DNA from 3 places in the Nocardioides sp. 31GB23 genome. Region 2 is predicted to be linked to each of the others. Evidence: predicted binding sites of a transcription regulator. Region 2 holds the regulator's gene; each other region holds the start of a gene.

Evidence for each region. Region 2 encodes LexA, which represses DNA repair genes until DNA is damaged. Its sites were predicted from a motif close to TCGAACANNTGTTCGA; they were not measured.
Region 1: ABKW28_RS00785 (DUF222 domain-containing protein) is a predicted target of LexA. The motif match lies at 4,253-4,268, and genes of this name have one in related genera.
Region 3: ABKW28_RS02820 (DUF222 domain-containing protein) is a predicted target of LexA. The motif match lies at 3,770-3,785, and genes of this name have one in related genera.

What each region holds. Positions count from the first base shown of each region.
Region 1 covers NZ_JBDYKJ010000002.1:27,692-37,814, reverse strand. Annotated here, with positions in the region: gene ABKW28_RS00810 (aldehyde dehydrogenase family protein) at 1-327, shown strand, start outside; gene ABKW28_RS00805 (aldehyde dehydrogenase family protein) at 324-1,196, shown strand; gene ABKW28_RS00800 (ATP-binding protein) at 1,193-1,807, shown strand; gene ABKW28_RS00795 (hypothetical protein) at 1,800-2,357, shown strand; gene ABKW28_RS00790 (hypothetical protein) at 2,374-2,850, opposite strand; gene ABKW28_RS00785 (DUF222 domain-containing protein) at 2,912-4,189, opposite strand; gene ABKW28_RS00780 (DUF3592 domain-containing protein) at 4,378-4,839, opposite strand; gene ABKW28_RS00775 (adenosine deaminase) at 4,836-5,939, opposite strand; gene ABKW28_RS00770 (MaoC family dehydratase) at 5,991-6,446, shown strand; gene ABKW28_RS00765 (hypothetical protein) at 6,450-7,304, opposite strand; gene ABKW28_RS00760 (fused MFS/spermidine synthase) at 7,333-8,787, opposite strand; gene ABKW28_RS00755 (thymidine phosphorylase) at 8,813-10,108, opposite strand; gene ABKW28_RS00750 (cytochrome P450) at 10,123-10,123, opposite strand, start outside.
Region 2 covers NZ_JBDYKJ010000037.1:34,840-44,962, reverse strand. Annotated here, with positions in the region: partial or broken gene ABKW28_RS13330 (methyltransferase domain-containing protein) at 1-876, opposite strand, end outside; gene ABKW28_RS13325 (LysM peptidoglycan-binding domain-containing protein) at 1,045-1,416, opposite strand; gene lexA (transcriptional repressor LexA) at 1,740-2,474, shown strand; gene ABKW28_RS13315 (alkaline phosphatase D family protein) at 2,582-4,279, shown strand; gene ABKW28_RS13310 (alkaline phosphatase family protein) at 4,279-5,592, shown strand; gene ABKW28_RS13305 (DUF305 domain-containing protein) at 5,680-6,303, opposite strand; gene ABKW28_RS13300 (DUF6153 family protein) at 6,394-6,870, opposite strand; gene ABKW28_RS13295 (hypothetical protein) at 6,956-7,609, opposite strand; gene ABKW28_RS13290 (ATP-dependent DNA helicase) at 7,609-9,519, opposite strand; gene ABKW28_RS13285 (SGNH/GDSL hydrolase family protein) at 9,747-10,123, opposite strand, start outside.
Region 3 covers NZ_JBDYKJ010000005.1:87,112-97,234, forward strand. Annotated here, with positions in the region: gene ABKW28_RS02795 (Lrp/AsnC family transcriptional regulator) at 1-248, shown strand, start outside; gene ABKW28_RS02800 (helix-turn-helix domain-containing protein) at 263-913, opposite strand; gene ABKW28_RS02805 (DEAD/DEAH box helicase) at 946-2,715, opposite strand; gene ABKW28_RS02810 (DUF3039 domain-containing protein) at 2,766-3,053, opposite strand; gene ABKW28_RS02815 (YqgE/AlgH family protein) at 3,082-3,657, opposite strand; gene ABKW28_RS02820 (DUF222 domain-containing protein) at 3,849-5,138, shown strand; gene ABKW28_RS02825 (hypothetical protein) at 5,508-6,032, opposite strand; gene ABKW28_RS02830 (TetR/AcrR family transcriptional regulator) at 6,200-6,898, shown strand; gene ABKW28_RS02835 (DUF3048 domain-containing protein) at 6,926-7,999, opposite strand; gene fabG (3-oxoacyl-ACP reductase FabG) at 8,058-8,825, opposite strand; gene ABKW28_RS02845 (HIT family protein) at 8,915-9,325, opposite strand; gene ABKW28_RS02850 (M15 family metallopeptidase) at 9,357-10,123, opposite strand, start outside.

The DNA of each region.
Region 1 (10,123 bases), on a different contig from region 2:
ACGGTCTTCACCGGGGTCAGCCAGGCGCACCGGATCGCGCGCGAGGAGATCTTCGGCCCCGTGCTGTCGGTGCTGACCTTCCGCACCCCCAGCGAGGCGGTCGAGAAGGCCAACAACACGCCGTACGGGCTGTCGGCGGGGATCTGGACCGACAAGGGCTCGCGCATCCTCGACATCGCCGGGCGCCTGCGCGCCGGCGTGGTCTGGGCCAACACGTTCAACAAGTTCGACCCCACCAGCCCCTTCGGCGGCTACAAGGAGTCGGGCTACGGCCGCGAGGGCGGGCGCCACGGCCTCGCCGCCTACCTGAAGGGAGCCGACGCGTGAGCAGCCGCATCGACGTCCGCAAGACCTACAAGCTCTTCATCGGCGGGGCCTTCCCCCGCTCGGAGTCGGGCTACTCCTACGTCGTCAACGACCACAAGGGGGCCTTCGTGGCCAACGCCGCCCTCGCCTCGCGCAAGGACGCCCGCGACGCCGTGGGCGCCGCCCGCAAGGCCCAGGCCGGCTGGGCCGGGCGCACCGCCTACAACCGGGCGCAGATCCTCTACCGCGTCGCCGAGGTGATGGAGGACCGCCGCCCGCAGTTCGTGCAGGCCGTCCAGCAGTCCGAGGGCCTCTCGGGCAGCAAGGCCGAGCGGGTCGTCGACGAGGCCGTCGACCGCTGGGTCTGGTACGCCGGGTGGGCCGACAAGCTCGCCCAGGTGGTCGGCAACGCCAACCCCGTCGCCGGGCCGTTCTTCAACCTCTCCACCCCCGAGCCGACCGGTGTCGTGGCGGTGCTCGCCCCCGAGCGCTCCTCGCTGCTGGGCCTGGTCTCGGTGCTGGCGCCGGTGATCGTCAGCGGCAACACCGCCGTGCTGGTCTCCTCCTACTCGCGCCCGCTGCCCGCGGTGAACCTCGCCGAGGTGCTCGCCACCAGCGACGTGCCCGGCGGCGTGGTCAACGTCCTGACCGGCAAGGCGGCCACCGTGGCGCCGTGGCTGGCCGCCCACATGGACGTCAACGCCATCGACCTGACCGGGGTCGCGGGTGACGCCGCCCTGGCCACCGACCTCGAGGTCGCGGCCGCCGACAACCTCAAGCGGGTGCGCCGCGCGCCCGCCGCCGAGCCCGACTGGAGCGCCGAGCCCGGCCTCGAGCCGATGACGGCGTTCCTGGAGACCAAGACGGTCTGGCACCCCATGGGGGTGTGAGCGCCCTGCTCGCCCAGGTCATCGTCCTGGCCGGCCCCTCGGGGTCGGGCAAGTCCCGGCTCGCCGAACGCCTCGGCCTGCCGGTGCTGCGCCTCGACGACTTCTACAAGGACGGCGACGACCCGACGCTGCCCCGCATCACCGAGGGCCCCAACGCCGGGATCGTCGACTGGGACCACCCCGACTCGTGGCTCCCGGCCGACGCCCTGGCGACCATGCGCGAGCTCTGCGAGACCGGCCGCGCCGAGGTGCCGATCTACGAGATCGCGCGCAACGGCCGCACCGGGTGGCGCCCGGTCGACCTGGGCGGGGCCCCGCTCTTCGTGGCCGAGGGCATCTTCGCGCCCGACGTGGTGGAGCCGGCGCGCGTCGCCGGCCTGCTGGGAGCGGCGTACTGCATCAGGCGCAGCACGGCGCGCACGTTCTGGCTGCGGCTGACCCGCGACCTGCGCGAGCGGCGCAAGCCGCCGCTGGTGCTGGTACGCCGCGGTCTGGCCCTGGCCCGGGCCCAGCGCGGTGTGGTCGCCGACGCGGTGGCGAAGGGCTGCGAGCCGGTCTCGCCGACCGAGGCGCTCGCGCAGGTCGCGGCGCTGCGCCCCGACCGTGTCTGACTCCGTGGCTGGCGGGCGCTGGCCGCACCGCCAGCCCGACCAGCGCTCCTGCGGCGCCGCCTGCCTGGTCGTGGCGACGATGCTCACCGACGCGTCGTACGACGCCCGGCTGCGCGCCGACCCCGGCCTCTGGCCCGCCGAGGTGCAACGCACGCACCGCGAGGTGACCGGGCTGCGGGACGCCGGCCGGGTGGGGGCCCCGTGGCCGCGACTGCTGGGCACTCCCCCGTGGGCGGTCGGGCGGCGGCTGGGGCGCCGGCCCGGCGGGCGGTGGTGCACCCGGCTGCTGCGCCTCGGCGCCGGGTCATTCGACTCGCTGCTGGTGCTGGCGCGCCACGGTGTGCCGCTGCCGCTGTACGTCGGCTCCCGACTGTTGCCGCGCCACGTGGTGCTGGTGGTCGGCGCCGGCGGCGAGGAGCTGGTGGTGTGGGACCCCGCGCGCGGCGCGACGATGCGCGTGACCCGGGAGGCGTTCGAGACCGGCCGGCTGCCGTTCGGTCGCTGGCGCACGCCGTGGTTCGTGGTCACCCCACGCTGGCTCGCCGGCTGACGCCACGGCGTCCCGCTCAGTGCTCGGGAGCCGCGTGCTCGGCAGGGTCCGGGGCCGAGCGAGGAAGATCGCTCCGGCGCCGGCGACGCAGCAGATGCAGACCGACGACGGCGATGCCGGACAGGCCGACGAGCGCCGTCGCGCCGGGGACAGCACCCCGGGGGGTCAGCGTCGCGGACCCGGGATCGGCTGCGTCGTAGTAGACGAGGACGGGGAGGGGGACGGTGCCGACGAATCCGCGGGGCCGGCTCGCCAGGCTGTAGTCGCACCATCGCTCCTGCTGGGGGGTCCGGAGACGGAAGGCGGTGCCGTCGACGGAGTAGGAGACCGTCAGGTAGCACTCGCCGCTACCCATCGTGAACCCGAAGCCGGCGACCTCGCCCCAGGTGGCGTGCGCGGTGCCGGGCGTGCGCACCATGCCACCCACCCCGAGGCAGAGGACCGCCACGCTGACCAGCAGCCACCGGGCCACCTCGGATCGCAAGAGACGCACGACGGCACTCTCGCACCACGGCGGCGCGAGAGCTGTCGCCTCGCCGCCACTCAGGAGGAGCCTAGGTTCGTCGGTGGAAGGTGACCTGGTTGTCGGCGCCGACGTCGGCCTCGTACTCGGGATCGTGAATGCGGCGATGGTGGTAGGGACACAACAGCCGCCCCCGGTCGAGGTCGGTGTGGCCGTGGCACGACCAGGGGTCGTCGTGGTGGCCGTGGCACATCGCCGGTGGGGCATCACAGCCCTTCGCGGTGCAGCCGCCGTCACGGATACCCATCGCGATCCGCTGGCCCGGGGTGAAGTACCGCTTCGCGCGACCTACGTCGAGCGGCTGGCTCTTGCCGCCCAGCACGACAGGGACGACGCCGGCCTCGCACGCCAGGCGGCGTGCGGTGGCGGCGCTGAGCCGGTCACCGGTGTCGAGAGTGGCGGCCGCCAGGCCGTCCTTGAGCGAGTCGAGGGTCATCGTCACCACGACGGTCGCGTTCACCCCGCCCGCCTTCGGCAGGTCCTTGGGGTCGAGCCTTTCGACGAGCTCGACGAACGCGGCGCCCAACCGCTGGGCGCTGGGGCGGCGTACCGGCACCGGCGCCTCGCTCTGCCCCTCGTGCTCGCCTTCATCGGCGGCGGCGCGATTCGCGATCTGGTGCTTCGGGGCGGCGAACGCCAGTAGCGCCCGCTCCAGCATCTGCCCGGCCAGCAGCGGCACCGTGAAGGACCCCTTGATCCGGCCGTGGCCGTCCTCGCGCATCCGGAACACCGCCGACTTCTCCGCCTCGCGCTCCTCGCGGTCGAGCTGTTCGGCCTCCCACGCCTCGGCGACCTCGGGTGCGACCACCTCCAGGATGCGTCGCCCCAGCACCCGCAGCGCTTTCGCGTCGTGGACCTCCGCGTACGCCACCAGCGCCTTGGTCGCCTGCTCCAAGATCGACGGCTCGAGGTCGTCAGGCAGCTCGTCCAACGCCGTGCAGATCACCGACGCCTGCTCCGCGACCACCTCGCCACGCCCCAGTGCCTCCCGCACCAGGTCGTACCGATCCAGACCCGCGGCCAGGCGGACCTGGCGGAACGACTCCCGCTTCGTCGACCGCGTCGCGTTGGAGTGCCACACCGCCACCGACGGCGACGCATTCGTCTCCGCCACCGCCACCGTCTCGGCGTGCGACAACAGCTGCGAGCGCACCTCCACCAACCGGGCCTCGGCCCGAGCGATCTCGACCAGCGCTTCTGCTGTTGCGGCCTGGCTCATCGACCACGCCGGCGTACCGGCCACCTCGTCAAGGGTGGCGTGCACCCGCGCGACAGCGCCGCCGATGGGGTGCGTCGCGGTGGTGGCCATGAGTGAAGTATCTCAGGGCCCACCGACAAAGCACCAGGTCAGAAGCCGTTTTCCACAGGCGGATCGAAACTTTTTTCGAGACCTTCTCGAGGGTGCGAAAGCGACTGGTCGATGGTGCAGAACTGACCTGTCGGTGGTGCAAAAGTGACTGCTCGGCCGTCAGCACGCCGCCCCCGACGCGGCGGCCGCTACAGCGTGCGGGCGATGCCGAGGATGACGACCCAGGCGACGGGCAGCGACATGCCCAGGCCGAGCATGATGCGGGCCAGGGCGAGGGAGGTGGCGCCGGCGCCGGCAGTGGGGTCGGCGCTGGCGAGCACCACCCGCGAGGGGTGGCGGGGGTCGTAGCGGACCTCGACCTGCTCCCCCACGTGCGGCACGGGCGGCTCGACGCCGGTCATGGTCTGCGCCTCGACGTCGCGCTCACCGGCGCGGTAGCGCAGCTGCTGGTAGTAGATGGTGACCGGCTCGCCGGCCATCGCCACGTCCTTGGGCAGCGACTCGAGCACCTCGGCCGTGGTCGGCTCGGAGCGCTCGCCGAAGCCGGCCGCCTCGCGCCGCTGGTGCAGGCCGCGGGCGGCCAGGACCACGCCGACGAGCAGCGCCAGCACCGCGGCGCCCAGCATCACCACGCTCAGCGCGAGGCTCATGCGCCCTCCGCGGCCAGGGCGGCGTACCCGGGCTTGATGACCTCGTCGATGATCGCCAGCCGCTCGTCGAAGGGCAGGAAGGCCGACTTCATCGCGTTGATCGTGAACCAGCGCAGGTCGTCGAGGGTGTAGCCGAACGCGTCGACGAGCGCGGTCATCTCCTTGGTCATCGACGTGTCCGACATCAGCCGGTTGTCGGTGTTGACCGTGACCCGGAAGCGCAGCCGCGTCAGCAGCCCGATCGGGTGCTCGGCGATCGAGGTCGCCGCCCCGGTCTGCACGTTGCTGGCCGGGCACAGCTCGAGCGGCACCCGCCGGTCGCGCACGTACGCCGCCAGCCGGCCCAGCTTGACGCTGCCGTCGCCCGCGACCTCGATGTCGTCGACGATGCGCACACCGTGCCCGAGCCGGTCGGCCCCGCACCACTGCAGCGCCTGCCAGATCGAGGGCAGCCCGAAGGCCTCGCCGGCGTGGATGGTGAAGTGCCCGTTCTCGCGCTGGAGGTACTCGAAGGCGTCGAGGTGGCGGGTCGGGGGGTAGCCGGCTTCGGCGCCGGCGATGTCGAAGCCGGCCACGCCGCGGTCGCGCCAGGCCACCGCGAGCTCGGCGATCTCCATCGACCGGGCCTGGTGGCGCATCGCCGTCAGCAGCTGGCGCACCACGATCGCGCCGTCGGCGGCGACGACCGCCTCGTCGATGCCCTGCTGCACCGCCGCGACCACCTCGTCGAGGCTCAGCCCCTCCTCGACGTGCTGCTCGGGGGCGTAGCGCACCTCGGCGTAGACGACCCCGTCGGCGACCAGGTCCTCGACGAACTCGCGGGCCACCCGGGTCAGCGCCGGCGCCGTCTGCATCACCGCGACCGTGTGGGCGAAGGTCTCGAGGTAGCGCTCCAGCGACCCCGAGTCGGCCGACTCCGCGAACCAGCGCGCGAGCGACTCGACGGTGCCCGCCGGCAGCTCGTGGCCCACCTCGTGAGCCAGCTCGAGGATCGTCGCCGGGCGCAGCCCGCCGTCGAGGTGGTCGTGCAGGACGACCTTGGGCGCGCGGGCGACCTGGTCGGGGGTGGGGACGATAGGTTCGGTGGCAGTGCCGCTCATGGCGGCATCCTCGCACCCCACCACCGGGCACCCCCCAGACAGGAGCAGTCCATGCGCGTGTTCACCTCCCTCGACGAGGTCTCCGAGGCCGCCGGCCAGGAGCTCGGCACCAGCGAGTGGGTCGAGATCGACCAGCAGCGGGTCGACACCTTCGCCGACGCCACCGGTGACCACCAGTGGATCCACGTCGACGTGGACCGCGCGAAGGAGGGCCCCTTCGGCGGCACCATCGCCCACGGCTACCTGACGCTGTCGCTGGTGCCGTGGCTGGGCAGCAAGGTCTTCAGCTTCGACACCCCCGGCGCCAAGCTCAACTACGGCGTCAACAAGGTGCGCTTCCCCAACCCGGTGCTCGTCGGCAGCCGGATCCGCGCCACGGTCACCCTCGGCGAGGTCACCGACATCCCGGCCGGCAAGCAGGCCACCGTGCGCTACACCGTCGAGATCGAGGGCGCCGACAAGCCGGCCTGCGTCGCCGAGTCGGTCGTGCTGCTGCTCACCGACTGATCTTCAGCCCAGCCGGTCGACCACCAGGTCGGCGAAGGGGCCGGCCGATCCGGGCGCCAGGTCGAGGTAGAGACCGGGCTCGATGAGCTCGAGCTCGCTGACCGCGAGCCGGCCGTCGAGCTCCATCATGTCGACGCGTGCGTAGTCGAGGCGCTGCTCGAGCAGCGCCTCGGCCGCGCGCACGGCGTCGAGCGCCAGCCGCTCCGCCTCGGGGTCGACCTCGACCAGGGTGCTGCGCCCGCCGTGCTCGGTGTGCACCCGCACCTCCCCCGCGCCGGGGACCTTGTCGACCTGCGTGTGCGCCACCCCGTCGAGCACCACCACGGAGGTCTCGCCGCGGGTGCGCACCGACTCCACGAGCGGCTGCGCCAGCCACGGCCCCGGGGTCAGCCCGACCAGCCGGTCGTCCTCCACCGAGTCGACGACCACGACGCCCACGCCGCCGGCGCCGATGCGCGGCTTGACCACCACGCTCCCCCAGCGGCCCAGGGCGCGGCCCAGCCCCCCGACCAGGTCCTCGTCGTCGACGAGCTCGGAGGGCACCACCGGCACGTGCTCGCCGAGGGTCTCGAGGTAGGCCTTGTCGGTGTTCCAGTCGAACACCTCACCCCCGTTGAGCAGGCCCGTCGAGGCCTCCACCCGGCGTACCCAGTCGCGCCACGCCGGCAGCCGGCGCTGGTAGTCCCAGGTCGACCGGACCGCGACCAGGTCGGCGCCGGCCCAGTCGACCGCCGGGTCGTCCCAGGTCGCCCAGGCGGCCTCGACGCCGCGCTCGGCGAGGGCGTCGACGAGCAGCGAGCCGCCGGGCTCCCCCTCGGGCATCAGGCAGAACGTCGCGAGCAGCACACGGGAGGTCATGGGCCCCATGCTGTCAGGCCTGGCGATCTCAGCCGTACGGCGTCAGCAGCTGGTCGACCGGCGCGTGGTCGTCGGTGAGCACCTCGGCCCCGTCGACCCACTCCCGCAGGTCCGCGCCGGTGAGCAGGCCCCAGCCGGTGCCGCGCTCGTCGAGGCCGACCTGCACCTGCTCGAGGTCGAGCGGTGCGGGCGAGGCCAGGGCGACCAGGTTGCCGCCGTCCTCGCGGGCGAGGGTGGCGGGGTCGGCCAGGAGGGCGACGTGCTGGAAGACCGCGTCGAGCGTGGCCAGCTCGGCGCGAGCGAAGGCCAGCGGGCCGCGGTCGATGAGGTTCTGCACGTAGGCCCCGTCGTCGACCAGCACGCGCCGCACCTCGCGCACCGCCTCCAGCGTGGTCAGGTGCCAGGGCACGCTCAGCCCGCCGAAGGCGTCGCCCACCACCACGTCGTACGCCGCGTCGTCGAGGCGCTCGATCCCCAGCCGGCCGTCCTCGACGCGCACCTCGAGGTCGGGGCCGGTCTCGAGCCCGAGCCGCTCGACGTCGAGGTCGACGACGCCCTGGTCGATCTCGGAGACCAGGCTGCGGGTGCCGGGGCGGGTCGCCTCGAGCCACCGCGGCAGGGTCAGCCCGCCGCCGCCCAGGTGGTAGGCCTCCAGCGGCTCGCCGGCCGGTCGCACCGAGTCGATCGCGGCCGCCGCCGCGCGCACGTAGGCGAACTCGAGGTGGGTCGGGTCGCCGGGGTCGACGTAGGAGTGCCGCACGCCGTCGAGGACCAGCACCAGCCCGCCGTCGCGCTCGGGGTCCTGCTGCACCACCGCGCAGTGGTAGGTCGTCTCGACGTCGCACCCCCCGGGCGCGGCGGCCGCCCCCAGGCCACCGAGCACCAGCAGGGCCACCGGCGCGGCCACGGTGCGCCAGCCGCGCACCCGCCAGTCGACCAGCACCCCGCAGAGCACGAGGGTGACGCCCAGGGCGACGAGGATGGCGCTGACCGGCACCAGCGAGACCAGGAAGAAGCCGGTGACCACGGTGCCCGCGATCGAGCCGGCGGTGGCGATGCCGGAGAGCCGGCCGACCACGGTGCCGGTCTCCTCGAGGCTGGTGAGCTGCAGCTTGGTGACCATCGGCGTGATCGCCGAGAGCAACGCTCCGGGCACCACGATCGTGACGATCGCGGCCGGCACGACCAGGGTGCCGGCCCCGGTCTCGGCGCCCCCGCGCACCAGCAGGGGCGTCAGCGCCACGACCACCCCGGAGATGCCGAGCAGCGGCCCCAGGGTGCGCCGCGGCGGCACCCGGTCGGCGGCCCGGCCGCCGGCCCAGGAGCCGAGCGCGATCGCCGAGAGCGCCAGCCCGATGACCAGGGTGCTGGTCTCGAGCGTCAGCCCCAGGTACGGCGCCAGCAGCCGCAGCGCCACCAGCTCGACGACCAGCACGGCCGCCGAGGAGCCGAACACCAGGGCGACGGCGCCCTTCTCGTTCACGGCTGCTCGTCCACGGTTTGCCCGCTCAGCCGATGCGGTCGATCACCAGCGGGTCGGGGGTGAAGTCACTTCCCGCGTCGCTGATGTCGCTGATGTCGTAGCCGTCCTCGAGCGAGGCCAGCGCGCGCTCGAAGCGTGCGGGCTCGTCGGTGAGCAGCGTGAAGAGCGGCTGGCCGGCGGTGACCTCGTCGCCCGGGCGGGCGTGCCACACGACACCGGCCCCGGCCTGCACCGGGTCCTCCTTGCGGGCGCGGCCGGCGCCCAGGCGCCAGGCGGCCATGCCCACGGCCATCGCGTCGAGACGGGTCAGCACGCCGCTGGCGGGCGCCTCGACGACGTGCTCCTCCTCGGCGCGGGGCAGCTCGGCGTCGGGGTCGCCGCCCTGGGCGCGGATCATCGCCTTCCAGGCGTCCATCGCCGAGCCGTCGGCGAGCTTGTCGGCGGGGTCGACGTCGGTGACGCCGGCGGCGGTCAGCATCTCGCGGGCCAGGGCCACGGTCAGCTCGACCACGTCGGCGGGGCCACCGCCGGCGAGCACGTCGACCGACTCGGCGACCTCGATCGCGTTGCCGGCGGTCAGGCCCAGCGGGGTGGACATGTCGGTGAGCAGCGCGACGGTGGTGACCCCGGCGTCGTTGCCCAGCGCCACCATGGTCTCGGCCAGCTCGCGGGCGTCCTCGAGGGACTTCATGAACGCGCCGGTGCCGACCTTGACGTCGAGGACCAGCGCGCCGGTGCCCTCGGCGATCTTCTTGCTCATGATCGAGGAGGCGATCAGCGGGATCGCCTCGACGGTGCCGGTGACGTCGCGCAGCGCGTAGAGCTTCTTGTCGGCCGGGGCCAGCTCGGAGCCGGCGGCGCAGATGACGGCCCCGATCTCCTCGAGCTGCTCGAGCATCGCGGCGTTGGACAGGTCGGCCTGCCAGCCGGGGATGGCCTCGAGCTTGTCGAGGGTGCCGCCGGTGTGGCCCAGGCCGCGCCCCGAGAGCTGGGGCACCGCCACGCCGCAGGCCGCGACGAGCGGCGCCAGCGGCAGGGTGATCTTGTCGCCCACGCCGCCGGTCGAGTGCTTGTCGGCGGTGGGCCGGGAGAGGGACGAGAAGTCCATGCGCTCGCCCGAGGCGATCATCGCGCGGGTCCACCGGCTGATCTCGCCACGGTCCATGCCGCGCAGCAGGATCGCCATGGCCAGCGCCGACATCTGCTCGTCGGCGACCTCGCCGCGGGTGTAGGCGTCGACCACCCAGTCGATCTGGCTGTCGCTCAGGCCGTGGCCGTCGCGCTTGGCCTGGATGACCTCGACCGCGTCGTGCTTGCTCATGGGGTTCCTCTCCCT
Region 2 (10,123 bases):
CCCCCCCCCCCCCCCCCCCCCCCCCCCCCCCCCCCCCCCCCCCCCCCCCCCCCCCCCCCCCCCCCCCCCCGGTCGTGCCGGGCGCTGCGCGACGACCTGCCACAGCGCGCCGAGCCGGAGGAACGGCTCCTGGTCGCACAGCGCGAGCTCGAGGCGCTCCAGCGCCGCGAAGTAGACCGGGTCGGCCTTGAGGGTGTCGTCGGCGAGGTAGTCGTTGGCGACGCGAGCGGCGTACCGCCCGACCACCTCGAGCCCGGCGTCCACCAGGAGGCCCTCGACCTCCTCGGGGGGCACCGCCCGGGCGGTGGTGGCGAAGGTGGCCGACTCCATGTCGTCGCGCTCGAGCTGGTCGAGCGCCGCCTCCGGGCCCTCGCGCACCAGCCGGCCGAGCACCCGGGCGGCGGGGTTGGGCGCCATCACCGAGACCCGTCCGCCGGGGCGCGCCGCCCCCGCCAGACGTCGCACGTCGGCAGCGCCGGTCTCGGCGGGGCGGTAGTGCACCACGAAGTGGCACAGCACCAGGTCGAAGCCGCCGCCGACCGCGCCCAGGTCGTCGATGGACCCCTCGACGGTCACCAGCCACTCCCCCACCCCGGCCGACTCCGCACGCGAGCGGGCCTCGGCGAGCCAGGAGGCCGCGGGGTCCAGGACCGTCACCTGGTGACCCATCCGGGCCAGCGCGACCGCGTCGCGCCCGTCGCCGCCGCCCACGTCGAGCACCCGCAGCCCACCGTCGGTCCCACCCAGCGCCTGGGCCTGGCGGCGCAGCGTCTCGCGCACCACGCTGAACCGCAGCCGGCCCCACGGCGCCTCGCACCAGGCCTGCCACTGCGCCAGTCGTTCCTCGAACACGTCGTCGTCGCGAGCCGCACCCATGCCCCCACCCTGACCGAGGCGCACCCGGACATGGCGCGAGGGGCGGGCCCACTGCGGGCCCGCCCCTCGTCTTTCCCCTGGTTTCGCCGGCCGGGGTCGAGGCGACCGGCGAAAATCGTGGGCGGCCAGGTGGCCGCCGTGCCCGGACCTCACGCCCGGGCGTCCGGCTCAGCCGGCCGGGACGACCAGCCGCTGACCGGTGACCACCAGGCCACCGTCGAGGGAGTTGAGCCGCTGAATGCGCTCGATGACCTCACGCACGTCGCCGGCCTCGGCACGCTCGGCAGCGATCGCCCACAGCGTGTCGCCCGTGCCGACGGTGATCATCTCGGTCGCCGGGGTGGGACCGGACTCGCTGGTGGCCACCGAGCCGCCGGCCAGGACGACGCCCACCAGGGCGACGAGCAGCAGGCCGAGCGCCAGCACCACGAGCCGGCCGCGGCGGGTCAGCCGGACGGGGGCAGGGGTGGTGGCAGGGGTGGTGCGGGCCGGGCGCAGGCGGAGCTGGGCCGGGGTGGCGGTGAGGGTCATCGTGCTCATCTGGACCTCCTGGGGAAGGGGGTGGTCGGGTGGTCGATCGCTGCGAGGTGATGTCTACCGACGACCACCGACAGTCCCGCTCGAACCGGCCATCAGGCACCGGATCGACCAGGTGTTCGATCGAACACATGAGCGAGACTAGATCAGGTGTTCGACGCACGCAAGGGGTCTGGTGAACAATTGTTCGAGACGGTGAGGGCGGCCCGCAGCTCGCGACACGCAGTCGAACAGATGTTTGAAGTCGGACGCGTGCGGCGATAACGTGGCCCCACGACCATCCGAGCGGACTCCCCGGCTCGGGCCTCGCGCACGAAAGGCACACGATGGCGACCAAGGACGGCGGCCCCCGCAAGCGGGGCGTCGCAGAGCTGCCCGACGGGCCCCCCGACGCGACCGGCCTGACCCCGCGTCAGGTCAAGGTGCTGGCCTGCATCAAGGAGGCCATCGAGACCCGCGGCTACCCGCCGAGCATGCGCGAGATCGGCCAGGCCGTCGGCCTGACCAGCACGTCCAGCGTCTCCCACCAGCTCAAGGTGCTCGAGGAGAAGGGCTTCCTCAAGCGCGACCCCCACCGCCCCCGCGCCCTCGAGGTCTTCCTGCCCGAGCTGATGGCCCGGCGCAAGGCGATCTCCTCGGCCGACGAGAGCTCGGTCGACGAGACCGACATCGGTAACACCATGCCGGCGGCCTCCTACGTGCCGGTCGTGGGCCGGATCGCCGCCGGTGGCCCGATCCTGGCCGAGGAGCGCGTCGAGGCGGTCTTCCCGCTGCCGCAGCAGCTCGTCGGCGACGGCCAGCTGTTCCTGCTCGAGGTCTCCGGCGACTCGATGATCGACGCCGCGATCTGCGACGGCGACTACGTGGTGATCCGCCAGGAGCAGACCGCCAGCAACGGCCAGATGGTCGCCGCCCTGATCGGCGAGGAAGCCACCGTCAAGACCTTCCAGCGCAAGGACGGCAAGGTCTGGCTGCTGCCCCACAACGACGCCTACGAGCCCATCGACGGCACCCACGCCTCGATCCTGGGCGTCGTCACCGCCGTGCTCCGCAGCGTCTGAGCCCCACCACCGACCCGCCACCGACCCGCCGTCGAACCGACGGTGAACAGTGGGTGTCGACACCCCCGTCCGCGTCACGCGGGCGGGGTTTCGTCGTTGGATGAGGCGTGACCCCACCCCAGAGCCCGACCTCGACCTCGCTCGCCCGGCGTACCGTGCTGGCCGCCGGAGGCGCCGGCAGCGTCGCGATCGCCGCCGGCAGCGGCGCCCTGCCGGCCGCCCAGGCGGCCCGGGCCCGCCACGACGTCTTCGCCCACGGGGTCGCCTCGGGCGACCCGCTGCCGCGCGCGGTGCTCATCTGGACCCGGGTCACCCCCACCCGCGCCGCCACCCCGGGCTCCGGCAAGGGCCCGCGGCTGGGGGTGCGCTGGGAGGTCGCCACCGACCGCCGCTTCCGCGACGTGGTGCGCCGCGGCCGCTTCGTCACCAGCGCCGCGCGCGACCACACCGTCAAGCTCGACGTGCGCGGCCTGCGGCCCGCGACGACCTACTACTACCGCTTCACCGCTCGCGGCCAGCGCAGCCCCGTCGGCACCACCCGCACCGCCCCGGCCAAGCGCGCCACGCCAGCCAACCTGCGCTTCGGCGTGGTCTCCTGCGCCAACCTGCAGGCCGGCTGGTTCAGCGCCTACCGGCTGCTCGCCGAGCGCGACGACCTGCACGCGGTGCTGCACCTGGGCGACTACCTCTACGAGTACGCCCCCGGCCAGTACGGCATGGGCCAGGACAACGTCGACGTCCGCGCCCACGACCCGGCCCGCGAGATGGTCTCGCTGTCCGACTACCGCCGCCGGCACGCGCAGTACAAGACCGACCCCGACCTGCAGGCGCTGCACGCGAGGTACGCCTGGATCGTGACCTGGGACGACCACGAGGTCACCAACGACCAGTGGCGCAAGAACGCCGAGAACCACGACGACAGCGAGGGCGACTACCTCAAGCGGCGCGCCCGCGCCCACCGCGCGTACGACGAGTGGATGCCGGTGCGCATGGACGGCACCGCCTCGCTGGGCGACGGCGCGCGGCTCTACCGGCGGCTGCGCTTCGGCGACCTGGCCGAGATCAGCATGCTCGACCTGCGCACCTACCGCTCCCAGCAGGTCGCCACCCCGGTCGTCGACGCCGAGGTCAACGACCCGTTGCGCACCATCACCGGCAACCGGCAGATGGAGTGGCTCAAGGACTCCCTGACCCGGGGCGACCACGCCCCGCAGTGGAAGGTGATCGGCAACCCGGTGATGATCGCGCCCGTCACCTTCGCCGACCTGCCCAACGAGCTCATCGACCCCGTCAACAACGTCACCGGGCTGCTGCCGCAGGACGGCGCGCCGTACAACGTCGACCAGTGGGACGGCTACACCGCCGACCGGCGCGAGGTCTTCGCCCACATCCGCGACCACCAGGTCAAGGACGTGGTCTTCGTGACCGGCGACATCCACTCCGGCTGGGCCTGCGACCTGCCGCTGGACACCTCGGCCTACCCGGTGCTCGGCGACTCGGTCGGCGTCGAGCTCGTCTGCTCCTCGGTGACCTCCAACAACCTCAAGGACATCACCGGCCAGCCCGCGCTGACCCCGGTGGTGGAGGCCGCGATCCAGGCCAACAACCGCCACATCAAGTACCTGAACTTCGACGACCACGGCTTCTCGGTGCTCGACATCACCGCCGAGCGCACCCAGATGGACTGGTTCGTGATCGGCGCGCGCGACGACAAGCAGACCACCGCGACGCACGACGCGTCGTTCGAGACCCTCGCCGGCACCAGCACGGTGCGGCGCGTGGCGACCCCGGTCGGAGACCGCTGATGTGCGAGCCCAGCACGCCCCGCCGCACCGACGGCCAGGCACCCTTCGACCGTGGGCTCGGCGAGATCCGCGCCGGGCGGCGTACGGTCCTGACCGCCGCGGCCTCGGGCCTGGCGTTCTCGACGCTCGCCGGCATTGACCCGGCCGTGGCTGCCGGCCCCGCGACCCGCAAGCGCGCCTACGTGCTCGTCGTCGACGGCTGCCGGCCCGAGGAGATCGACAGCGGCCTGACGCCCAATCTGCTGGCGCTGCGCGAGGGCGGCGTGCACCACCCGCGGGCCACGTCGATGCCGGTGATGGAGACCATCCCCAACCACACGATGATGATGACCGGGGTGCGGCCCGACCGCAGCGGCGTGCCGGCCAATGCCGTCTACGACCGCGAGCTGGGCGACGTCCGCACCCTCGACCGGCCCTCCGACCTGCGCTTCCCCACCGTCATCGAACGCCTCAACCGGCGCGGACTGCGCACCGGCACGGTGCTGAGCAAGGAGTACCTCTACGGCATCTTCGGCGAGCGGGCCACGCACCGCTGGGAGCCGTTCCCGATCGTGCCGATCTCGGGGCACGCCCCTGACGAGTTCACGATGCGCGCGACGCTCGACATGGTCGAGACGTTCGACCCGCACCTGGTCTTCGTCAACCTCGGCGACGTCGACCGGCTCGGGCACACCGACCTCACCGGGCCCACCACCCTCGAGGTCGCGCGCCGGCTCGCGCTGGTCAACACCGACCGGCTCGTGGGCGACTTCGTGGCCGAGCTGAAGAGCTCGGGGCGCTGGGAGCACTCGATCGTCATCGTGCTGGCCGACCACTCGATGGACTGGTCCTACCCCGACCGCATCGTCTCGCTGCAGGGGCCGCTCTCCGAGGACCCGTTCCTGGCCGGGCGCTTCGCGATCGCCGACAACGGCGGCGCCGACCTCGTCTACTGGACCGGCCCGCGCGCCCAGCGCGACAAGGCCGTACGCCGCATCCGCCGCATCGCCTCCGACGTGCCCGGCGTGCTGAAGGCCTGGGACCGCCGCGCCGACTGGCTGCGCCTGGGCCCCGAGTCGGGCGACGTGGTGGTCTTCTGCCGGGCCGGCTGGCGCTTCAGCGACCCCGACGTCTTCTCCAACCCCATCCCCGGCAACCACGGCCACCCCGCGACCCGCGCCATCCCGTTCTTCATCGGCGGCGGGCACCGCTCGGTCACCCCCGGCACGGTCTCCCCACGCCACGCCCGCACCACCGACGTCGCCCCCACCGTCGGGGCGTTCTTCGGGCTCAAGCCGCCGCGGGGCGGGTACGACGGGCGCTCTCGGCTGTAGGCCGGCACAGCAGCGGGGCGAGCCGCGGGACGTCATACCTCCCGCGGCTCGCTGACGTCCCGCCCGTATGACGTCCCGCGGGGCCGGTCAGCCGAGGAGGCCGCGCATCGTCTCGATCTCGACGCCCTGGCTCTCCTCGATCTCGGCGGCGAGCTCGACGGCCGGCCGGTAGCGGCCGTCCTCCTGCTCGGTGCGGGCCATCTCGACCGCGCCCTCGTGGTGCTCGATCATCATCTCGAGCCACATCGTCTGGAAGTCACCGGCGCCGGCGTCCTGCAGGGCGTCCATGTCGGCGCCCGTCATCATGCCGGGCATGGCGTCGTCCATGCCCTCCATGGTCTCGGACATGTCACCGGAGCCGTGGCCGGCGTTGGCGTGGTCGAGCATGGTCGGCGGGACCTCCTCGTCCCAGTCGCCCAGCCAGTCGCTGAAGGTCTCGATCTCGGGGACCTGGGCGTCGCGGATGCCCTCGGCCAGCTGCGCGACCTCGGGGTCGAGGTCGCGCCCGCGGGTCAGGTCGACCATGGCCACCGCCTGGGCGTGGTGCTGGACCATGTCGCGCGCGAAGGCGACGTCGGCGTCGTTGTGCTCGGTGGCCGAGAGCTCGGTCGTGGTGGTGCCGGCCTCCTCGCCGCCGCAGGCGACCAGAGAGGTCGCGAGAGCGGTGACGAGCAGGCTCGCGCCCAGGGCGCGGGTGAAGCGGTGGGACATGGGTGTCTCCTGGTGTCAGGTGGTCCGGGGATCGTGCGGGGCGGCGGTGCCGCGCGGAGCCGACGTACGTCGGGCGCGGCGCGGCGCTGCTCAGCACCTGACGACGGAGAACTCCCACACCGCTGGTGGACCCGTGCCTCCCGGCCGGTCGCGGGAGGTGACCCTCAGGGCCAGCGCGGCGCGCAGCTCGGCCCACACCGGCGGTGCTCGGTGCCGCAGGCCGGCCAGGGCCAGGAGCATGCCGGCGGCGGCGGCCAGCATGGCGGCGCACAGCACCACCATCTCCGCGGCGCCGTGCTGGAGGCCGTGGCCCTCGTCCGCCGCGGCCTCGCTGCCGTGGTGGGCACCGTGCTCTGCAGCCGTCCCGGTCGAGTCAGCTGCCGGGGCGACGGAGGCCCCCGAGGCCGGGGCGCCGTGGCTGACGCCGACGCCGTGCAACCCGAGCGCGTGCATGCCCAGGATTCCGAGCACGAGGGCGGCGACGGCGACCAGCAGGCCGACACCCACGGGCGCGGTGCCACGGCTCCGGGCCACCTGGGCCGTCGGCGTCGAGCTCACCACCTGCACGCCCCCAGCCTACGAGCGGGTCCCCCGGACGTCATACGTCGCTGGGCTCGCTGACGTCCCGCCTGTATGACGTCCCGGCGAGGTCTCAGGCCTGGCCGGGCGGCGCTTGGACCGTCTCGCCGGTGATGGTCCACCACACTCTCGGGTGCGGGGTCACGATGGCGACCTCCAACCGGGTGGCGAGCCTGCTGGGTGGGACCTCGACCTGGACGACCCCCTCCTCGTCCACCCGCTGCATGGCCGGGAACACCAGGTCGACATCGATCCAGACGGTCGTGGCGGTTTCGACGATGTGTCGGACCTGCTCGTCGCTGATGCCGACGAACTCCGCACGCACGGGCTCGGTGCGCACCAACAGGCGCTCCTCGCGCAGCTGATCGGCCAGCGTCACGAACTGGTCGCAGACCTGGCACGAGCCGTTGCGCAGCTCGGGGTCGGCGATCGAGGTGCGCAGGGCGTAGGTCAGCTCCTCGGCCAGGTAGTCGGCGTACGCGCGGGCGTAGGCGACGTCAGGCTCGCCGTCGAGCGGGACGGCCGGAGCCACGGGCTCGCCGAGGTCGAGCTCCTCGAGCACCTCGACGGTCGGCCAGCCGCGCTGTTGGCTCGACGAGGCGGTTGATGGTGAGGTGCCTGCCGCGGTGGTGTCGCCGTTCTCGCCGCTCGCTCCCCCAGAGCAACCGGCCAGCAACCCCGCCAGCAGCAGCGCTGCGACGACGGCACCCGAGGTGGCGCGACGCATCACACGTCTTTCGCGGAGGAGGCGAGCCGCGCCAGCGCCTTGCGGACCACGGCGGGGTCGGTGGTGGTCCACATCGGCGGCAGGCTGGCCTTGAGGAACGAGCCGTAGCGCGCGGTCGCCAGCCGGGGGTCGAGGACGGCCACGACGCCGCGGTCGGAGGTGGTGCGGATCAGCCGGCCCGCGCCCTGGGCCATCAGCAGCGCCGCGTGGGTGGCCGCGACCTGCATGAAGCCGTTGCCGCCGGCCTTGTCGGCCGCCTTCTGCCGCGCGCTCATCAACGGGTCGTCGGGGCGCGGGAAGGGGATGCGGTCGATGAGCACCAGCTGGCAGGTGTCGCCGGGCACGTCGAGGCCCTGCCACAGCGAGAGGGTGCCGAAGAGCACCGTGTGGGGGTCCTCGACGAACTGCTTGGCCAGCTCGGGCAGCTGCGCGTCGCCCTGGGCCAGGATCGTCAGGTGCGGCAGCCGCTCGCGCACCGCCTCGGCCGCGGCCTCGGCGGCCCGCCGCGAGGAGAACAGCCCCAGCGCGCGGCCGTCGGCGGCGTCGACCAGCTCGACGATCTCGTCGAGCTGGGCCTTGACCAGCCCGTCGCGACCGGGCTGCGGCAGGTGCCGGGCGACGTAGAGGATCGACTGCTGGCCGTAGTCGAAGGGGCTGCCCACGTCGAGGCCGCGCCAGGGCAGCACCCCGTCGCCCGGCGCGATCTCGCGCCCGACCCCGACCCGTTCGGTGGGCTTGAGCCCGACGCTGGTGGCCACCGACGCGAAGTCGCCGCCGAGCATCAGGGTCGCCGAGGTCAGCACCACCGTCTTCTCGCTGAGCAGCTTGTCGCGCATCGGCCCCCACACCGCCAGCGGGGCGACGTGGAGCCGGGCAGGCATCCGCTCGCGGGCCTCGCCCAGCCACAGCACGTCGGACTCGAGGTCGGCGGCCATCCGCTCGGCGACCGCGAAGACGTCCTGCACCATGCCCTTGGACTGCTGCTTGCCCGGGTCGCCCTCGCCGTCCTTCGGGTTGTCCTTGGGGTACGCCGACACGCACGCGCGGGCCGCGTCGCGCACCAGCTGCAGCGCGTCGCCCAGGTGCACCGGCAGCCGCTCGAACCGGCCCGCGTCGGACTCGGCCATCGCGTCCCGCAGCGCGTCGGCCGCATCGGCCAGGTCGTCGGCCTCGGAGCCGTCGACGTGGCGCTGGGAGCGCTTGGCGGCGCGCTCGACGTCGAGCGCCGACAGCTCGTCGGTGGCGGCCTGGGTGACCCGCGCGGTCAGCTCGTGGGCCTCGTCGATCACCACGGCGTCGTACTCGGGGATCATCGGCACGCCCTCGATCGCGTCGATCGCGAGCAGCGAGTGGTTGGTGACGATCACGTGGGAGCGGTGCGCCTTCTCGCGCGCGACCTCGGCGAAGCACTCCTGGCCGAAGGGGCAGCGCGCGGCGCCGAGGCAGTCGCGGTGGCTGACGCTGACCTGGCGCCACTCACGGTCGGTGTGGCGCGGGGCCGAGTCGCGCTCGCCGGACCCGCCGTCCTCGGCCTGCTTCTCCGCCCAGGAGCGCAGCTCGAGGACCTTCTGGCCCATCGACCCCTCGGGCATCTGCACCAGCGCGCCCTGGTCGTCGGGCACGCCCTCGCGCACCCGGTGCAGGCAGGCGTAGTTGGAGCGGCCCTTGAGCACCGCGAAGGAGGTGTCGACGTCCTTGCCGGCGCTGGAGGACTCCACCGCCTTCATCAGCCGCGGGATGTCGCGCTCGACCAGCTGGTGCTGCAGCGCCAGGGTCGCGGTCGCCACCACGACGCGCTCGCGGTGCAGCAGCGAGGGCACCAGGTAGGCCAGCGACTTGCCGGTGCCGGTGCCGGCCTGCACCAGCAGGTGCTCCTCCTCCACGAACGCCCGCGCGACCGCCTCGGCCATCTGCACCTGCCCCGGCCGCTCGGCACCGCCCAGCGCGCTCACGGCCTCGCCGAGCAGGCGCGTCACCGGCCCGACCGGCGCGTCGCTGAGCAGCGGCGGGGTCGCGGCGTCGGTCGCGGCGTCGGTCGCGGCGGGTGAGGACGTCTCAGGCACCCGAGCACCCTAGCCGCGCCCGCCGACACCTCCCCGGGCCCGGGCCGGGGGCTGTGGAGGGCGGGTGCCGCGGGTCACGGACGCGCCGCGCCACGCACCCCCGCCGCCACCCAGTCGCCGAACGCGGCGTGCGCGGCGGGCGTGAGGTGCAGCCGGTCGTCGAGGTAGTCGAGGTCGACGTCGAGCGCCGAGAGGTAGGCGACGTCGTGGCGCGCGGACAGCTCGGCGAGCAGCGCGTCGACCCGCCCGACGTACGCCGCCCGCGACGGCGCGCCGGCGGGCCCGACGACGACCACCCGGTGGCCCGCGACGGTGGAGAGCAGGTCCTCGAAGCCGGTGGTGATCTCGTCGGCGGAGCGGTCCCAGTCGTTGAGGCCGCCCTCGACGACCACCAGCGTCTCGGCGGGCAGCGCGCCCAGCGCGACGGGCGCCCTGGTCGCGAAGGAGACGT
Region 3 (10,123 bases), on a different contig from region 2:
GCGGCCACGACCTGGTCGGCGAGCACCTCGCCCGGATCGCCGAGGTGCTGGAGGTGCACACCATCACCGGGGCCGGCGACCTGTTCGCGCGGGTGGTGGCCTGCTCCAACGCCGACCTGCAGCGCGTCATCGACCGGGTGCTGGCGCACCCCGCGATCACCCGGTCCTCCACGGTCATCGCGCTGGCCACCCAGGTCGGCTACCGCACCCTGCCGCTGGCCCGGGTGGCCGCGGCGGTGGGAGGCTGACCGGGGCGGCGGCCTCAGCCCTCGCGCCCCGAGAGGAGCGCCGCGACCTCGTCGGCGGCGGCGATGACCGCCTGGCTGACCGCCCGCTCGTCGAGGCTGCCCAGGGTGACGATGCCGACGCTGGCCTCGAGCCCGTCGACGTCGCGCACGGGCGCGGCCAGGCCGCGCGCGCCGGTCTGCAGCTCCCCCTCCGTCACCGAGTACGCCGCGCCCGCGCGCCCCCGGCGCGCCAGCAGCACGGCCCGGCCGGCGGCGCCCTGGGCCAGCGGGTGCCGGGTGCCGACGCGGTAGCCGACGTGGAAGTCGGTCCACGACGGCTCCACGACGGCGACGGCGAGCGCCTCGGCGCCCTCGGCGACGGTCAGGTGGGCGGTGCAGCCCACGGTCTCGGCCAGGCGGCGCAGCACCGGCCCGGCCAGGTCGCGCAGCACCGGCTGCACGGCCGAGGCCAGGTGCAGCACGCCGAGCCCGACGTGCAGGCGGCCGCGGGCGTCGCGGCGTACGAGCGTGTGCTGCTCGAGGGTGGCCACGAGCCGGTAGACCACGGTGCGGTTGACCCCCAGCTTGGCGGCCAGCTCGGTGACGGTGAGCCCACCGGCCGAGCCGGCGAGCGTCTCGAGGACCAGCAGCCCGCGGTCGAGGGTCTGGGAGGTCTCGGCCGGCACGGGTGGAGTCTAGGGCGTGCGGCCGGCCGGGCTCAGCCCGACTTGCGGGCCGCCCACTCGCGCACCCGGTCGATGCGCGCGCGCAGCTGCTCGGCGTTGGCGATGGCCGCGGCCGGCCCGCCGCACTCCTTGCGCAGCGCGGCGTGGGTGATGCCGTGGGCCTGGCCGGTGCGGTGGAACCACGCGGCCACCAGTCCGTTGAGCTCGCGGCGAAGCACGGCCAGCTGCTCGTGGGTGGAGACCTGCTCCACGCTGGGGGCCGGCGTCGCGGCCGCGGGGGCGGGCTTCTGCTTGCGGGCGCGGTCGGACTGGCGCTGGCGCAGCAGGTCGCGCATCTGGCCGGGCTCGAGGAGGCCGGGGATGCCGAGGAAGTCCATCTCCTCCTCGGAGCCGACCTGCACCTCCCCCTCGTGGCCGAAGGTGGCGCCGTCGTAGAGCACGTGGTCGAAGCGGGCCTCGGAGCCGATCGCCTCGAAGGAGAGCGACTGCTCCTCCGAGGAGGCCGACTCGCTGGCGTTGGCCTGGGCCAGCAGGTCGTCCTCGGCGGCGAAGATGTCGTCCTCGTCGGTGACCTTGCGGCCCAGCACGTGGTCGCGCTCGACCTCCATCTCGGAGGCGAAGGAGAGCAGCCGCGGCACCGAGGGCAGGAAGATCGAGGCGATCTCGCCGCGGGTCCGGGCCCGCACGAAGCGCCCGACCGCCTGGGCGAAGAAGAGCGGGGTCGAGGTGGTCGTGGCCCACACGCCGACGGCCAGGCGGGGCACGTCGACGCCCTCGGAGACCATCCGCACCGCGACCATCCAGCGTGAGTCGTCGGCGGCGAAGGCGCTGATCTTCTTCGAGGCCGCCTTCTCGTCGGAGAGCACGACCGTGGCGGCCTCGCCGGTGATCTTGCGCAGCGTCTTGGCGTAGGAGCGGGCGCTGTCCTGGTCGGTGGCGATCACCAGGCCGCCGGCGTCGGGGACGTGGCGGCGCACCTCGGAGAGCCGCTTGTCGGCCGCGGCGAGCACCGAGGGGATCCACGAGCCCTCGGGGTCGAGCGCGGTGCGCAGCGCCTGGTTGGTCAGGTCCTTGGTCAGTGGCTCGCCCAGGCGCGCGGCGACCTCGTCGCCGGCGCGGGTGCGCCAGCTCATCTCCCCCGAGTAGGCCAGGAACAGCACCGGGCGCACCACGTGGTCGGCCAGGGCGTGGGAGTAGCCGTAGGTGAAGTCGGCCGCGGAGCGCGGGATGCCGTCGGGGCCGGGGGCGTAGCTGACGAACGGGATCGGGTTGACGTCGGAGCGGAACGGCGTGCCGGTCAGGGCCAGGCGCCGCGCGGCGGGCTCGAAGGCCTCGCGCACGCCCTCGCCCCACGAGAGCGCGTCACCGGCGTGGTGCACCTCGTCGAGGATGACCAGCGTCTTGAAGCGCTCGGTGCGGATCCGCATCGCCAGCGGGTTGACCGCCACGCCGGCGTACGTCACCGCGATGCCGACGTAGTCCTGCGCGGTGCGGCCCTTGCCGGCGGCGTACGTCGGGTCGATGGGGATGCCGGCGCGCTCCGCGGCCTGCGCCCACTGGGTCTTGAGGTGCTCGGTCGGCGCCACGACCGTGACCCGGTCGATGAGCCGGCGCCCGAGCAGCTCGGCGGCCACCGAGAGCGCGAACGTGGTCTTGCCGGCGCCGGGCGTGGCCACGGCGAGGAAGTCGCGGGGCTGCTCGGAGAAGTACTTCTCCATCGCCGCTTGCTGCCAGGCGCGCAGCAGGGGGGCCGTGCCCCACGCGGCGCGCTCGGGCCAGGCGGGGGGCAGCGCGGGCGTCAGCGAGGGGCCGGACCCGTCGTCGAGGGGAAGGTCCGGCTGGTGGGAACCCGTCACGCGTCGGAACCGCCGGAGCCGCCGGAGCCGCCGTCGTTGAAGGAGTCCCAGACTTCCTTGCAGTCGGGGCAGACCGGGAACTTCTCCGGGGAGCGGCTGGGCACCCAGACCTTGCCGCACAGGGCGATGACGGGCGTGCCCATCACCATCGCCTCGGTCAGCTTGTCCTTGTCGACGTAGTGCGAGAAGCGCTCGTGGTCACCATCGTCGGTCGGGACCGTGCGACGGTCCTCGCGGACGTCCTCCTCGACGGCGGTGCCGGTCCCGAATCCGAAGCTGCTCACGAGAGACCACCCTACGCGAGAAGGTCGCTCAGTTCAGGTCGGGATCGGCGGGACGGGTGGAGTGCCAGGCCAGCTCGCCGGGCTGGCGGCGCATCACCTCGCGGCGCAGCTCGGTGGTCTCCTCGCGGAACACGTCGTCGTCGTGCGCGGGCACGACGTACCAGCTGCCCTCGGCGATCTCGTCGTCGAGCTGGCCGGCGCCCCAGCCGGCGTACCCCGCGAAGATCCGCAGCGCGTCGAGGTGCCCGGCGAGCTGCTCGACGGGCGTGTCGAGGTCGACCAGGCCCAGGGTCGGGGTCAGCGGCCGGTAGCCGGGCGCAGCGACCGGCTCGGCGCCCGGCGCGGCACCGGCCAGGTGGGCCACCGCCAGCGCACCCTCGGTGCTGACCGGTCCGCCCTGGAAGAGCACGTCGGGCTCGGCGACCACCGGGCTCCAGTCGGCCAGCACCTCCGCGACCGGCACCGGGGTCGGCCGGTTGAGGACGACCCCGAGCGCACCCTCGTCGTCGGCGTCGAGCAGCAGGATCACGGTGTCGGCGAAGTTGGGGTCCAGCAGCGCCGGACTGGCCACCAGCAGCATCCCGGCGCGCACCTCGCTCGACATGGCCCCATCATGGCCGAGCAGTCACTTCTGCACCATCGACCAGTCAGTTTCGCACCACCGACCGGTCGCTTTTGCACCATCGACCAGTCGCTTACGAACCGGGTAGATCGTCTCGAAAAAAGTTTCGATCTGCCTGTGGAAAACGGCTTCTGACCTGGTGCTTTGTCGGTGGGCCCTGAGATACTTTACTCATGTCCACCACCGCGGCGCACCCCATCAACGGGGCGCTCGCGCGCATGCACTCGCTGCTCGACGAGCTCGCCGAGACACCCTTGTGGTCGATGAGCCAGAGCGCGACGGCGGAGGCGTTGGTCGACTTCTCGCAGCTCGAGGCGAGGGTGACCGAGCTGAAGTCGCGGACCCTCGCCCACGCCGAAACGGTGGCGGTGGCGGAGACGAACGCCTCGCCGTCGGTGGCGGTGTGGCACTCCAACGCGACGCGGTCGACGAAGCGCGAATCGTTCCGCCAGGTACGCCTCGCCGCGGGTCTCGACCGGTACGACCTGGTGCGGGAAGCGCTCGGTCGTGGCGATGTCATCGCGGAGCAGGCGTCGGTGATCTGCACAGCTCTGGACGAGCTGCCCGACGACCTCGACGCCGGCGTGCTGGAACAGGCCACCAAGGCGCTGGTCGCGTACGCGGAGGTCCACGACGCGAAGGCGCTGCGGGTGCTGGGCCGACGCATCCTCGAAGTGGTCGCACCCGAGGTCGCCGAGGCATGGGAGGCCGAACAGCTGGACCGCGAGGAGCGCGAGGCCGAGAAGTCGGCGGTGTTCCGGATGCGCGAGGACGGCCACGGCCGGATCAAGGGATCCTTCACGGTGCCGCTGCTGGTGGGTCAGATGCTGGAGCGAGCACTGCTCGCATTCGCGGCCCCTAAGCACCAGATAGCGAACCGCGCCGCCGACGACGAGGCGAACGAGCAGGACGAGCGCGAGGAGCAGAACGAGACGCCGGTGCCGGTACGCCGCCCCACCGCGGAACGGCTCGGTGCCGCGTTCGTGGAACTCGTCGAACGCCTGGACCCCAAGGAACTGCCGAAGGCCGGCGGCGTGAACGCCACAGTCGTGGTGACGATGACCCTCGACTCGCTCAAGGACGGCCTGGCGGCCGCCACCCTCGACACCGGCGACCGGATCAGCGCCGCCACCGCGAGGCGTCTGGCGTGCGAGGCCGGCGTCGTCCCGGTCGTGCTGGGCGGCAAGAGCCAGCCACTCGATGTAGGCCGTGCGAAGCGGTACTTCACCCCGGGCCAGCGGATCGCGTTGGGTATCCGTGACGGAGGCTGCACCGCCCGCGGATGTGACGCCCCACCGGCGATGTGCCACGCCCACCACGACGACCCGTGGTCGTGCCACGGCCACACCGACCTCGACCGCGGACGTTTGTTGTGTCCCTACCACCACCGCCGGATCCATGATCCGGAGTACGAGAGCGATGTCGGTGGCGACAACCAGGTCACCTTCCACCGACGAACCTAGGAGAGGTCTGCTCGGTTCTTGCGGGGTCTCGGCGTCGCTCGTCGCTGGCGCTCCTCCCTTCTCGACCAACGGTGCTGCCGCGCGCCGTTGGTTGAGCAGCGAGGGCCGAAGGCTCGAGCGACGCCGAAACCCGGTGAGCCCATGGCGTACGGAGAGTGGTTGCGCCGGGCGGTCACCTCGCGGGGTCTCGGCGTCGCTCGTCGCTGGCGCTCCTCCCTGCTCGACCTACGGTGCGCGCTCCTCGCTGGTCGACAACAGGCACAGCCAGGAAGGGGACAGCCCCCGGCGGCGCGTCAGGGAGGGAGGGAGACGCGCCGACGGGGGCCGTCGGACGGCCCGGTGGGAGGTCCGGGCCGGATCGGGGTCGACTCAGGCGGCGAGCGCCGCTCGGAGCCGGTGCAGCAGGGTAGGACGCTCGGGCTGCAGGCGGACCGGCTGGGGGCGCCAGTCGGCGCGGGCGGCGGCCTCGAGACGGGCACCGACCCGGGCGGCGCCCGCGTCGCTGGCGCTGGCACGTCCGGCCATCACCGCCAGGAAGGCCCGCTCCTTGACCTCCGCGCGGGTCATCGCGACGGCCATCCCCTCGTCGAGGGGGTGCTCGCGGTGCTGGTCGACGATCGCCCGCACACCGGGCAGCTCGTCGGCGGTGGCGCGCCAGGCGGCGATGACGGCCCGCTCGAGGTCCATCGGGTCCTCGACCAGCTCGCGCTCGATGCGGCCGGCGAGGCGGGTGTGCCAGCGCAGCTGCAGCGCACCGAGCAGGTCGAGCTCGGAGCCGAAGGCCTCGGAGACGCCCTCGAGGTCCATCGGCAGGCGGCCGTCGCGTCGGAGATCGGCGCTGGCGATCACACGGCGGAGGGTCTCCCCGCGGTGGCGATACGAGTTCCAGGTCATGGCTTCTCCTGTGTCGGTCAAGGTTCACATACCTTGAGTACGTACCGAGAGTACGGACCCGTACCGTCGGTATGCAACGGCCCGAGGGGTGGCAGCGCCGTGATCCTGACCACCGCACCGGCACGCCGACGTGACGGTCGGCACAGGCGGGTCCCTAGAGTGGTGCCATGCCGAAGTCCTCCGTCCACAAGCTGGTGCCGAAGGTGCCCAGCGTGCCCGGGGTGGGGGGCACCCGCCGCCAGCAGTACTCCGCCTCGACCAAGCGCGCCCTCGTGGACGTCGCCGAGGAGCTCTTCACCGAGCACGGCTACGCGGGCACCTCCCTCGACGCCATCGTCGGGGGCGCCGAGGTCACCAAGGGCGCGCTCTACCACCACTTCTCCGGCAAGCAGGCGCTCTTCGAGGCCGTCTTCGAGCGGGTCGAGGCCGAGGCCTCACGCGCCATCCAGAAGGCCCTGAAGGAGAACCGCGACCCGTGGACCAAGGCCCGCGCCGGCCTCGAGGCCTTCCTCGTCGTCGTCCAGGACCCGACCTACCGGCGCATCGTGATCCAGGAGGGTCCCTCGGTGCTGGGCTACGAGCGCTTCCGCGAGCAGGAGGAGCGCTCCACCTTCGCCAACGTGCTCGACATCGTGCGCGCGGTGCTGCACGCCGGGCCCTGGGACCTCGACGAGGACATGCAGCAGACCTTCGCCCGGATCTTCTTCGGTGCGATGTCGTCGGCGGGCGAGGCCGTGGCCGGCTCGGACGACGCGATCGCGGCCGCTGCCCGGGTCGAGACCGCGATCGGCTTCATCATCAGTGGCTTCCAGGCCCTGGCCGACGCCGGGGTCGAGCTGCCCGAGCCGCCCGAGCAGTCCCGCTGATCCGGCCGGCCCGCCCACTGGCCGGGCTCAGCGCGAGAAGCTGACCGCCCCGCTCGCCGCGGGCACCAGCTCGACCCAGGTGCGCCCGGCAGGGACCGTCAGCCGCTTGCCGCCCACCTTCAGCGCCAGCGGCGCCTCGAGCGTGGCCTTCGACCACTGCCCGCGCACCATCCGGCCGTCGTGGAAGAGCAGCGCCTCGCCCTTGCCCTCGAGCTTGGTCTCGGGCACGGGGTTGCCGGCCGGGTCCCGGTAGCCGGCGTCGCCGACCTGCACCCGCAGCACCAGCACCGTGTCGGCCGGGAACCGGTCGTCGGCGGCGGCGAAGGAGTTGGTGTTGGTCCAGCCCTTCGGGCCGTGACTCCAGCTCGTGGTGTGGCTGCCGAAGTCGGCCGACAGCGACGTGGCCGGCTTGCCCTTCGGCAGGTCCTCCGCCTCGCCCCAGGGCAGGTAGTCGTCGGGACGCTCCTCGGGGCCCTCGACCAGGGTGGTGGTGGCCTCGAGGTCGGTGAAGAGGTTGTACGGCGCCGAGCGGGCGTTGTCGCGGAAGAAGCCCTTGGAGCCCTCGGAGAAGAAGGTGATCCCGGCGCCGCGCACCCGCTGCAGGGTGACCGGGGCCGCGCCGCTGGTCACCACGGCGGCGTCGGCCGGCGCGACGATGCCGATGTCGCTGGCGCGCATCGAGCGCACCGGACCCACGGTGCCGGGGATGTCGGAGTAGTAGAAGGCCGCGAGCCGGGTGACCCCGCCCTCGACGAGCTCCTCGACGACCAGGTCGGCGGAGCCGAGCCCGCGCTGGGGCGCGCTCGAGGGCGTGTTGTCCATCTTGACCACCATCACGGGGTGGTCCTGGGCGGCCGACTGCGACCCGGTGACCGACAACCCGGTCAGCGGCCAGGTGGCGTCGAGCGTCGCGCCCTTGCTCACCTTCTGGCCGTCCGGGCCCTCGGCGGCCGGTTCGTCGCCCCCGCCCCCGTCGTCGGAGGAGCAGGCCGCCAGCGCCAGGCTCGCCACCAGGGCGAGCGCACCGACCCGGAGGGGACGGCGTCGCCCGTGGTGCGGGCGGCGGGGCGGCCGGGCGAGGCTGGTGCGGGCTGGGCGCACGGTGGCTCCGATCAGGGGGAAACGGCGGGGGTGGGGACGACGGGGGGGAGGGCGCGGCTCAGCCGAGCTTGGCGCCGCCGTCGACGTACAGGGTCTGGCCGGTGATGTACGACGCCTCGTCGCTGGCCAGGAAGGCCACGGCCGCGGCGATGTCCTCGGGGAAGCCGACCCGCTTGACCGGGTTGGCCTCGGCCGAGAGGGCGCGGAACTCGTCGACGTCCATCTTGAGCCGGGCCGCGGTGGCGTCGGTCATCTCGGTGGCGATGAAGCCGGGGGCCACGGCGTTGGCGTTGATGCCGAAGGGGCCCAGCTCGATGCCCAGGGTGCGGGTGAAGCCCTGGATGCCCATCTTGGCCGCGGAGTAGTTGGCCTGGCCGCGGTTGCCCAGCGCCGAGACGCTGGAGATGTTCACGATCTTGCCGTACTTCTGCTCCACGAAGTGCTTCTGGGCGGCCTTCGTCATCAAGAACGCGCCCTTGAGGTGCACGCCCATCACGAGGTCCCAGTCGTCCTCGGTCATCTTGAAGAGCAGGTTGTCGCGGGTGATGCCGGCGTTGTTGACCACCACGTGGATGCCGCCGAGCTCCTCGACGACCCGGGCGACCGCGGCCTCCACCGACTCGCCGTTGCTGACGTCGGCACCGATGCCGGCGGCCTTGGCGCCGTCGACGAGGGGCAGGCGGCCCGCGGCCTCGGAGGCAGCGGCCTCGTCGAGGTCGACGATGGCGACCGAGGCGCCCTCCTCGGCGAAACGGGTGGCGGTGCCGAAGCCGATGCCCCGCGCTCCCCCGGTGACCACGACGACGCGTCCGTCGAAACGACCCATCTGCTACCCAACTCCTTCGAAAGTCTGCGGTGCGCGCAGGGCGCGCTCGCGCGGTGCGGTCACCGCGCCGTCTGCACGATAGCCGCGACTCATCCCAGCGCCGCGCGCAGCCTCGCGGCGTACGCCGCCCGCTCGCCGTCGGCGTACTTCTGCCGCGGCCAGAAGAACCCGCGCAGCCCGTCGCCCTTGGTGCGCGGCACCACGTGCAGGTGCAGGTGGGGCACCGACTGGCTGACGGTGTTGTTGACCGCGACGAAGCTGCCCTGCGCGCCGAGCTCGTCGACGACCGCCCCGGCGATGCGCTGGGCGGCGGCCAGGAAGGGGTCGCGCAGCCGGGCCGGCAGGTCGGGCAGGGTCACGACGTGCTCGCGGGGCACCAGCAGCACGTGGCCCTTGAAGACCGGGCGCTGGTCGAGAAAGCCGACCAGGTCGTCGGTCTCGAGGACCAGGTCGGCCTCCAGGTCGCCGGCCACGATGCGGCAGAAGACGCACTCGCTCATGGGCGGCAGGCTAGCCCCGGCCGCGCCCGGCTCAGTGGCACACCTCGTGGTCGCAGACCGGCGGCAGGTGGGGCCGGTCGCCGCGACCAGCGGTGCGCCCGCCCCCGGCGGGTGCGTCGAAGTGGTGGGCGTCGGCGGTGCCGTAGGTCCAGCGCACCCCGTGCCCGCGCATCAGCGACACCACCGCGTGCGAGCCCGAGCGCCAGGCGACCCTGGGGTGGCTGCGCCCGACCCACCAGCCGGTGGGCAGCCAGCCCCCGGAGGTCCGGTAGGGGTTCTCCCACGGGTTCACGTCGAGCGAGCGTCCCCACGAGTGCGGCGAGCGCACCCCGGGACGGCCCACCACCTGGCGGCAGTTGAACGCCGAGGTGTTGCCGGCGGCCATGGAGGCGTGGTCGTCGGCGCCCTTGAGCCGCTTCGACCAGCCGAACCGGTCGACGCGGTACATCGAGCGGATCGGCAGCTCGCGGGCGTACATGTCGGCCAGGGCACGGCTCATCCGGCCCACGGCGTCGGCGTGCGCGACCAGCTCGCCGCGGTAGCGGTAGCCGTCGTAGCCCCAGTAGTTGATGCGCAGCAGCCGCAACGAGGCGCGGCCCACGGGGCAGCCGGCGTGCCAGCTGCGACCGGTCATCTGCTTCCAGACCCCGCCCGGGATCCGCGAGACCTTCGCGTTCGACCCCTCCCCCACCGCGCGCGGCTGCGCGGGCAGCGAGCGGCGCGGGCGCGGGGCGCCCTTCGGCAGCGCCACCGGCGTGCCGGGCGGGCGGTTGTCGAGGCGGTGCACGGTGCTCGTGC